4 regions of the Marinomonas pontica genome follow, and region 3 is predicted to be linked to each of the others. Evidence: predicted binding sites of a transcription regulator. Region 3 holds the regulator's gene; each other region holds the start of a gene.
The links. Region 3 encodes sigma-54, which starts transcription at its own class of promoters, with help from an activator protein. Its sites were predicted from a motif close to TGGCACNNNNNTTGCTNT; they were not measured.
Positions count from the first base shown of each region.

Region 1: a site for sigma-54 is predicted at 703-720, ahead of AABA11_RS10230 (CmpA/NrtA family ABC transporter substrate-binding protein). Genes of this name have one in related genera too.
Region 2: a site for sigma-54 is predicted at 1,584-1,601, ahead of AABA11_RS10200 (nitrate reductase). Genes of this name have one in related genera too.
Region 4: a site for sigma-54 is predicted at 1,133-1,150, ahead of glnL (nitrogen regulation protein NR(II)). Genes of this name have one in related genera too.

Region 1 covers NZ_AP027271.1:2,172,506-2,174,713, reverse strand. The annotation lists gene AABA11_RS10235 (CmpA/NrtA family ABC transporter substrate-binding protein) at 1-566, shown strand, start outside; gene AABA11_RS10230 (CmpA/NrtA family ABC transporter substrate-binding protein) at 922-2,208, shown strand, end outside.
Region 2 covers NZ_AP027271.1:2,164,480-2,166,687, forward strand. The annotation lists gene AABA11_RS10200 (nitrate reductase) at 1-1,433, opposite strand, end outside; gene nirD (nitrite reductase small subunit NirD) at 1,737-2,069, opposite strand; gene nirB (nitrite reductase large subunit NirB) at 2,074-2,208, opposite strand, start outside.
Region 3 covers NZ_AP027271.1:1,446,939-1,449,146, reverse strand. The annotation lists gene lptB (LPS export ABC transporter ATP-binding protein) at 1-152, shown strand, start outside; gene AABA11_RS06740 (RNA polymerase factor sigma-54) at 228-1,700, shown strand; gene ptsN (PTS IIA-like nitrogen regulatory protein PtsN) at 1,718-2,167, shown strand; gene AABA11_RS06730 (HPr family phosphocarrier protein) at 2,177-2,208, shown strand, end outside.
Region 4 covers NZ_AP027271.1:3,036,350-3,038,557, reverse strand. The annotation lists gene glnL (nitrogen regulation protein NR(II)) at 1-1,082, opposite strand, end outside; gene glnA (glutamate--ammonia ligase) at 1,314-2,208, opposite strand, start outside.

The DNA of each region.
Region 1 (2,208 bases), 730 kb from region 3:
TGTTGGTCACGGGATTCGAAATTTGGGGAAGCACACCAGAGAAAGTGTTTGGTGTGAACTCGACTTGGGCTGAGCAAAATCGCGGGTCGTATCTTGCGGTGATACGAGCGCTAGAGCAGGCATGTAAGTGGGTGGATAATCCGGCGAATCAGACAGAGCTGCTTAATATTTTAAGCCAATCTGATTATTTAAATTGCACGGTTGAGCAGCTGGTCTATGGTTTCGGATCGGTAAAGCCTAAGGGGCAGTTCGATTGGCCAATGGACGCCTATCAGCGATTTTCAGGCAGTGATATTAATAAGCCGCTTCCAAGTTATGCATTATGGATCATGGCGCAGATGCATCGTTGGCATCAACTGGATCATGTCACGTCGCTGAACGATTTGGCGGAGCAAGTTTATCGTAAGGACTTGTTTTATGAGGCGCTGGGCTTAGCGCAAAGGAATCAGGCATCAGAGTGGCGATTATCTGCAAAAGAAGAGTCCACTTGGCTTTCCTCTGTTGCTTCAGGAAAGATCCGTTTGCACCCAGAAGGCATATTAAAAGGGTTTGATCGTTTTGAGTGAGTGGTATTTGAACATGTCATGTTTTAGTGCGTTGTGCGTAATGATTGGGCGAAAAAAGGTTTTCCAGCGGGCTCATACGTCATTCGTGGCGGTGTTAAATATATAAATATTATATAAATCATATGGTTAATTATGTTGGCACGTTGCGTGCTTTATTAAATACATTGAAAAAGAGTTAGCTAAAAAATTTTGGTGAAATTAGCAACGATGCTGAATTGTCACCCACATTACTGAATATCCAATGTAGGATTTTCTTTGAATGGCAAAGGCGCCTGTGAACACATTTTGTTGTGATTGCATGCGCCTTTTTTGTTTTTCTACTTTTTAAACCTGTCTTTAGAAGCGGAGTATGACGATGAACCTTAGATTTTTGAAAGCCGTAATTCCCCTGCCTGTGACTGCAATGGCAGTACAGAAAGTCCGTGCGTCTGTGTTGGTCGGCTCTGTTCTTTTGTCTGGCATTGCTCATGCAGAGCTTGGTTATCCGGAAAAAGAAGAGTTGAAATTTGGCTTTATAAAGTTAACAGACATGGCGCCATTGGCGGTGGCCTATGAAAAAGGCTACTTCGAAGATGAAGGCTTGTACGTCACGTTAGAAGCTCAAGCAAATTGGAAAGTGCTGTTGGATCGAGTCATTGATGGGCAATTAGACGGTGCTCACATGCTGGCGGGACAGCCATTGGGCGCCACCATCGGCTACGGTACCAAAGCACACATTGTGACGGCGTTTAGCATGGATTTGAACGGGAACGGCATAACTGTATCAAACGATGTTTGGGATGAAATGAAGAAAAACATTCCAAATGGCCCCGATGGAAAGCCAGTTCATCCTATTAGTGCAAGTGCTCTAAAGCCGGTCATTGATGGTTATAAAGCGCAGGGCAAGCCATTCCAAATGGGCATGGTTTTCCCAGTTTCCACTCACAACTATGAATTACGTTATTGGCTTGCTGCAGGTGGAATCAATCCTGGCTACTACGCGCCAGCACGAGGCGATACCAGTGGCCAAATCAATGCAGATGCTCTGTTGTCTGTAACGCCGCCACCACAAATGCCAGCCACCATGGAGGCCGGCACTATTTCTGGTTACTGCGTGGGTGAACCATGGAACCAACAAGCCGTATTTAAAGGTATTGGCGTGCCAGTGATTACCGATTATGAAATCTGGAAGAACAACCCAGAAAAAGTATTTGGTGTGAGCAGTGATTGGGCGGAGCAGTATCCAAACACACATATTCGTGTGGTGAAAGCGATGATCCGTGCTGCGAAATGGTTGGATGATAACAATAACGCTAACCGTCCAGAGGCTGTGAAAATCCTTTCACGCAGCCAATACGTTGGTGCCGATTACGATGTTATCGCCAACAGTATGACGGGGACATTTGAATACGAAAAAGGTGACAAGCGCGAGATTCCTGATTTCAACGTCTTCTTCCGTCACCACGCGACTTACCCGTATTACAGCGATGCCATCTGGTACCTAACGCAAATGCGTCGTTGGGGGCAGATTGCGGAACCTAAGTCTGACGAATGGTTCATGAATATCGCTAAAGAAGTTTACCGTCCTGACATCTATGCGCAAGCGGCTAATTCATTGATCGAAGATGGCATCATGATGGCGTCTGAATTCCCTGACTTTGAC
Region 2 (2,208 bases), 720 kb from region 3:
TCATGCTTCGCCTCGCCTGGCGCTGGCAACAATCCACGCTGACGTGAAATACGTCGCTCTGAATTGGTCACCGTACCGTCTTTTTCACTCCAACCTGTTGCAGGAAACAAAACATCAGCCATCGCAGTGGTATCAGTGTGCGCCTTGCAATCACTGACAATCACCAGTTCACACTTTTCCAGCGCGCGTCGAACTTGAGCCGTATCTGGTAAGCTCACCATTGGGTTGGTGGACATAATCCACACCACTTTCACTTTACCCTCTTCCATCGCTTGGAATAAATCTACGGCTTTTAAGCCATTTTCCGTTGCCATATTGGGCGCTTGCCAAAAGCGCTGCACCAACTCTTGTGCGCCCGGTGTCGCGAAATCCATGTGCGCCGCCAATTGATTCGCCAAACCGCCCACTTCACGTCCACCCATCGCATTGGGTTGTCCAGTAATTGAAAAAGGCCCTGCGCCCTCCACCCCAATTCGACCTGTCGCCAAATGACAATTGATGATCGCGTTGCATTTATCCACGCCAGATGAGGATTGATTTACTCCTTGAGAATAAAACGTCACTGTCTTCGGCGTATCATTCCACCAGCCTACAAGACGATTAAGATCCTGTTCGCTGACGCCACAAAAGGCGGCCGCAGAGGACAACGTGGGGGTTGAAGATTTGGCTTGAGCGAATGCCTCGTCAAATCCATTTGTGTGATTGGCGATAAAACCCTCATCCAAAATACCCGCTTGAGCAGAACACTTTAATAAGTAAGAAAACACCGCGGCGTCACTGCCCGGCTTAATCGCCAAATGCATATCGGCAATATCGCAGGTCGCCGTTTCTCGTGGGTCAATCACCACGATTTTCATCTCAGGGCGCTGTTTTTTCGCGGCCGCTATACGTTGATATAAAATCGGGTGTGTCCACGCCGCGTTTGAACCAACCATAATCAACAGATCACAGCGCTCTAAATCTTCATAGTTACAAGGCACAGTGTCCGAACCAAAAGCCCGCTTGTAACCAACGACAGCGGACGCCATACACAAACGTGAGTTTGTATCCACGTTCGCCGTACCAATAAAACCTTTGGCGAGCTTGTTCGCCACATAATAATCTTCCGTTAAAATTTGGCCTGAAAGATAAAAAGCAAACGCATCAGGACCATGATCTTTCACAACCTGAGCAATTTTATCCGCAACCGTCTCTACTGCTTCATTCCACGATACAGCCTGCCCTGCCACCATGGGTGTTAATAAGCGATCATCCGAACGCAGGGTTTGAGCAAGACTGCTGCCTTTTACGCATAAGCGACCAAAATTAGCAGGGTGCTCCAGATCTCCAGATACAGGCGGAACAATGTCGTCTACTGAGTGTGGAATCGTGACATTAACGCCACACCCAACACCACAATATGGACAAGTTGTTTTTTTGCTGGTTGCCGTCATGGGTCTTCCTCACGCTGCTCACTTTGTTGAAAACAAAAAAAGGCCCAATCACTTTTCTTAGAAAAGTGATTGGGCCTCGTTGCCTTTTGTAATATCTGACTGCTTTATGTGTAAGCCATCGTCGGTTTACGGTGCATCAGTACTCTATACAAAGCAATAAGCAGGCCAAGTTCTAGAAAAAAGGCATTTCCCGCTAACGCCTGCTCTTACTATAGATTCGATGCCACAGTCGGCTCGCCGTATTCACACACAAAAATCAATAACGCACTTAAACAGTGCAAAAAAACCACCAAACGCACTGTTTTAAAGTGAAGCAATATACACACTGCCCCCTTCGAGCTTGGCCTGCCAATGAGGCACACTGAGCTCTTCTTCTAGACACTGCCCCGTCGACAAAACGAAATGCTGTTTATAAAGCGGACTTGCTACAACCCACTCTCCTTGAAGATGTGCAATCAAACCACGCGACAAAACATTTGCTTTACCAACAGGGTCCCAGTTTCCAAGAGCAAAAACCTTGTTGTCCGATTCTGGCACATAAAAAAGCGCCACCTGCTCGCCATTAACCATGGCTGCAACACCGGCATCCACAACCAAATCACTCTGCTTACACACTAATTTCCACGGCATCGTCATCGTATTAACCCACCTTTGCGATTAATTGCTGTTTTTCTAGGTCCGTTGCAGGGCGCATTTGATTGCGCTCTTCCACAAACACTACGTTGCTGTCTTCACCGTCGTAATTCACAAATTGGCGAAAGGTTTTCAACGCTTC
Region 3 (2,208 bases):
TCACAGATCACAACGTCAGAGAAACACTCGACATCTGCGATAAAGCCTACATTGTCGGCAATGGCTACATCATTGCTTCTGGTGACGCGAGTACGGTCATCAACAATGAACAGGTAAAAAAGGTCTATTTAGGCGACGACTTCCGCCTGTAACCCCTTATCATTGCTGTAGAAAGGGAGTAGTATGCACAACTCGTTCCAATTCATTCAAACAAAAAGAGTTGCTCTATGAAGCAGTCTTTGCAATTAAAACTCGGTCAACAGCTGACCATGACGCCTCAACTGCAACAAGCCATTCGCTTGCTGCAGCTTTCTACGTTGGATTTAAAGCAAGAAATCCATGAATTTTTAGAGTCCAATCCACTTCTTGAGCTCGATGACGAAGAACATACGAACAGTGATACTCAAGCAAGCATCGAATCCAAAATTGCAACAGAAACACCAATAGAAACAAACAGCGAAGAAGCGCGTTTAGAATCTGAGTGGACAGAAAGCATCCCAGAAGAGTTATCAATAGACAGTAACTGGGATGACACTTACCAAAGTTCTGCTGCCGTTAGCGACAGCAATAGCTTTGAAAGTGAAAGCGATTTTGAAAGCCGTAACGCACCCGCTGAAAGCATCCAAGACCACCTTATTTGGCAATTGAATCTGACCCATATGTCGGACAGAGACATTGAAATTGCTTACGCGATTATTGAGTGTGTGCAGCCTGATGGGTATTTAAGCATTACACCCGAGGACATTTGCGAATCACTCAGTACAGAGCTAGAAGAGCTGGAAATTGACGAAGTTATTGCTGTGCAGCACCGACTTCAGCGCTTCGACCCTGTTGGCGTTTGCTCTATCGATTTACGAGATTGCTTACTTGTTCAATTGGAAGCCTTTCACAGCCATCCATTATTCAAAAGCACTTACAATTTAATCGATCATTACCTACCACTTTTAGGCAATCGTGATTTCGCTCAGCTGAGCCGAAAGACAAAACTAAAAGACGAAGCGTTAAAAGAAGTTATTCATTTAATTCAACAGCTAAACCCCAGACCTGGCTCAGTTATTGACGCTGATGACACAGACTATGTCATCCCTGATGTGTCCGTCAAAAAACGCAATGATGTCTGGCAAGTAGAGCTAAACAACGACGCTCTCCCCCCCATAAAAATCAACGAAACGTATTCTGCAATGGCGAGTACAGCCACCACAACGGAAGATGCGACTTACATAAAAACATCGCTTCAAGAAGCCAAGTGGTTCATGAAAAGCCTTCAAAGCCGAAACGAAACGTTGTTAAAAGTGGCCAGCTGCATCGTTAGTAGACAAATAGATTTCTTTGAACTGGGTGAAGAAGCCATGAAACCCATGGTACTTCACGATGTGGCCGAAGAAGTGGGAATGCATGAATCGACCATTTCAAGGGTGACAACTCAGAAATACATGCACACCCCAAAAGGCATTTTTGAACTAAAATACTTTTTCTCAAGCCATGTAAACACAGCATCAGGTGGAGAGTGTTCCTCTACCGCCATTCGCGCCATGATCAAAAAGCTTGTTTCAGACGAACCGGCGAAAAAACCATTAAGCGACAATAAACTCGCTGCCATTTTGGCAGACCAAGGCATACAGGTTGCCAGACGAACGGTAGCCAAATATCGTGAGGCGATGAATATCCCTCCTTCCAATGAACGAAAACGACTGATCTAAACGGAAACCATTTTATCATGTCATTGAAATCATTATTAAAAGCAGACCTAGTTCTTGCTAAACAAGATATCGTTAGTAAAAAACGCGTTTTAGAAAGCATTGCCGAAGTCGCTTCAAATCGTCTACATTGCAACAACGAAGCTGTCTACGATGCCTTACTTGGCCGTGAAAAACTCGGAAGCACAGGTATTGGCAATGGCATAGCGATTCCCCATTGTCGACTAGAGTCAGCCAATCACACTGCCATCGTCGTGATGTCACTGCAAACGCCAGTCGACTTCGATGCCATCGACAAAAGAGCGGTTGATCTGATCTTTGCGCTTATCGTTCCTCCTCATGAATGCGACCAACACCTTGCTACTCTGGCGCAAATTGCCGAATTAGCACAGTCTTCAGAGGCGCTAGACAAATTGCGAACTGCAAACAATAACGAAGAGTTATTTACTATTTTTAACACACTAATATAGGTACGGCGTATGCAGGAAGAGTCTATCGTCATAATAAATAA
Region 4 (2,208 bases), 1.6 Mb from region 3:
GTGTGTTTCTCCTGTTCGTGGACTGTTGTCTCTATGGGAATCAATATATTAAATTCGGTTTTCTTCGGGTAACTGTTGCATTCAATAATCCCATGGTGCTGATGAATAACAGACTGTGCGATGGATAAGCCTAAGCCTGTGCCATCGGCTCTGCCGCTGACCATTGGGTAAAAGAGGGTTTTTAGAATGGCTTCTGGAATGCCCGGGCCGTTATCGACAATGCTGATTTTGCACACTAAACGATGGCGTTTTGAGCCAATGGTGAATTGACGCAAAGCCCGCGTCACCATGTGAATGGTTTTGTGGTGATTGCCGGTGTCTTCCATGAGTGCTTGCATGGCGTTGCGTGTCACATTCAACAGCGCTTGGATCAATTGCGACTCGTCGCCAATGAGGTCTGGAATACTTGGGTCATAATCTCGAATGAGTTGGATTTGATTGTCTGTCTCAACTGAGATCAGTTGTCTAACGCGTTCTATGACCTTGTGTATGTTGAGAGGTTTGTTCTTCGGTAGTTGTCTCGGCCCTAACAAACGGTCAACAAGATCACGTAACCGATCGGACTCTTCAATGATCACCTGTGTGTAATCGTTTAGTGCTTCATCGGTAAACGCTCGGCTGATAAGTTGCGCGGCGCCGCGAATACCGCCAAGTGGGTTTTTGATTTCATGAGCCAAGCCGCGCACCAGTTCTTTGCTGCTTTCGTGGTTCGCGATGATTTCATCTTCTTGTGAGATACGCTTCATGCGATCGCGTGGATACAGCTCAATGATTAAGCTTTCCGTATCATTGGACGTGCCCATGACTGGTGTGACCGTGTAGTCGCAAAAGAGCTTTTTGTTGTTACTGCACTCTATTTCCGCTTCGCGCTTAGTAAAAGGGTGGCCAGACTCGATAGCGGCATGCAAGGCTTGAATGCTGTCTTCGTCTTCACGAAAGGCGGCGTTAATGTCACTGCCATAAATTCGACGGCGGCTGACCGCCAGCAACATTTCGGCTGCAGGATTCAGATATTCGATCTCAAGCTGGTCATTCAGTTGAACAATAGCCGTAGATAAATGGTCGATTAATAAACTATACACAGACAGTGCCTCTCTATTGACTCCTGCTTTTATGGTTTCCTTTTATAACAACTGCAAAAAGCGAACCAACATTGGGCAGCCTAGAATGGCTTGTTTATTAAGGTTTTTGCGTTTGTCAGGAAAACATTATGCACTGTTTTTGTGCGCTATGGTGTTGATGTTTTTTTTAGTGCAAAAAAAAGCCCCGATCTGTGTCGGGGCTTTTTGTGAATTACTTAGCGAATATTGCTATTACACGCTGTAGTAAAGTTCGAACTCAAGTGGGTGAGTTGTCATAGATACGCGACGAGCTTCACCAGTCTTAAGGTCGATGTAAGCATCGATCATGTCGTCAGAGAAAACGCCACCTTGAGTTAAGAATGCGCGGTCTTCATCTAGGCACTTAAGCGCTTCTTCTAGGCTGCCAGCAACCTGAGGAATGGCCAACGCTTCTTCAGCTGGTAGGTCGTATAGATCTTTATCCGCTGCATCGCCAGGGTGAATCTTGTTTTTGATACCGTCAATACCTGCCATCAACATAGCTGCGAATGCCAAGTATGGGTTAGCGGTTGGATCAGGGAAACGAGCTTCAATACGCTTGCCTTTAGGGCTTGCAACGTATGGGATACGGATAGAAGCAGAACGGTTACGTGCAGAATATGCAAGCATAACAGGTGCTTCGAAGTGAGGTACAAGACGCTTGTAAGAGTTAGTTGAAGCGTTAGTGAACGCGTTCAATGCTTTAGCGTGCTTGATGATACCGCCGATGTAGTAAAGCGCCATTTCAGATAGACCGGCATATTGGTCACCTGCGAATTGGTTTTCGCCGTTTTTCCAGAAAGACTGGTGAACGTGCATACCAGAACCGTTGTCACCAACGATTGGTTTAGGCATGAAGGTCGCTGTTTTTCCGTAAGCGTGCGCTACGTTGTGTACGCAGTACTTAAGGATTTGAACTTCGTCGGCTTTTTTAACTAGAGTGTTAAATTTAACGCCGATTTCGTTCTGACCCGCTGTTGCTACTTCGTGGTGATGAACTTCGATCACAAGACCCATAGTCTCCATCGCGCCACACATTGCAGCACGTAGGTCGTGATGAGAGTCTACTGGTGGAACTGGGAAGTAACCGCCTTTAACGAAAGGACGG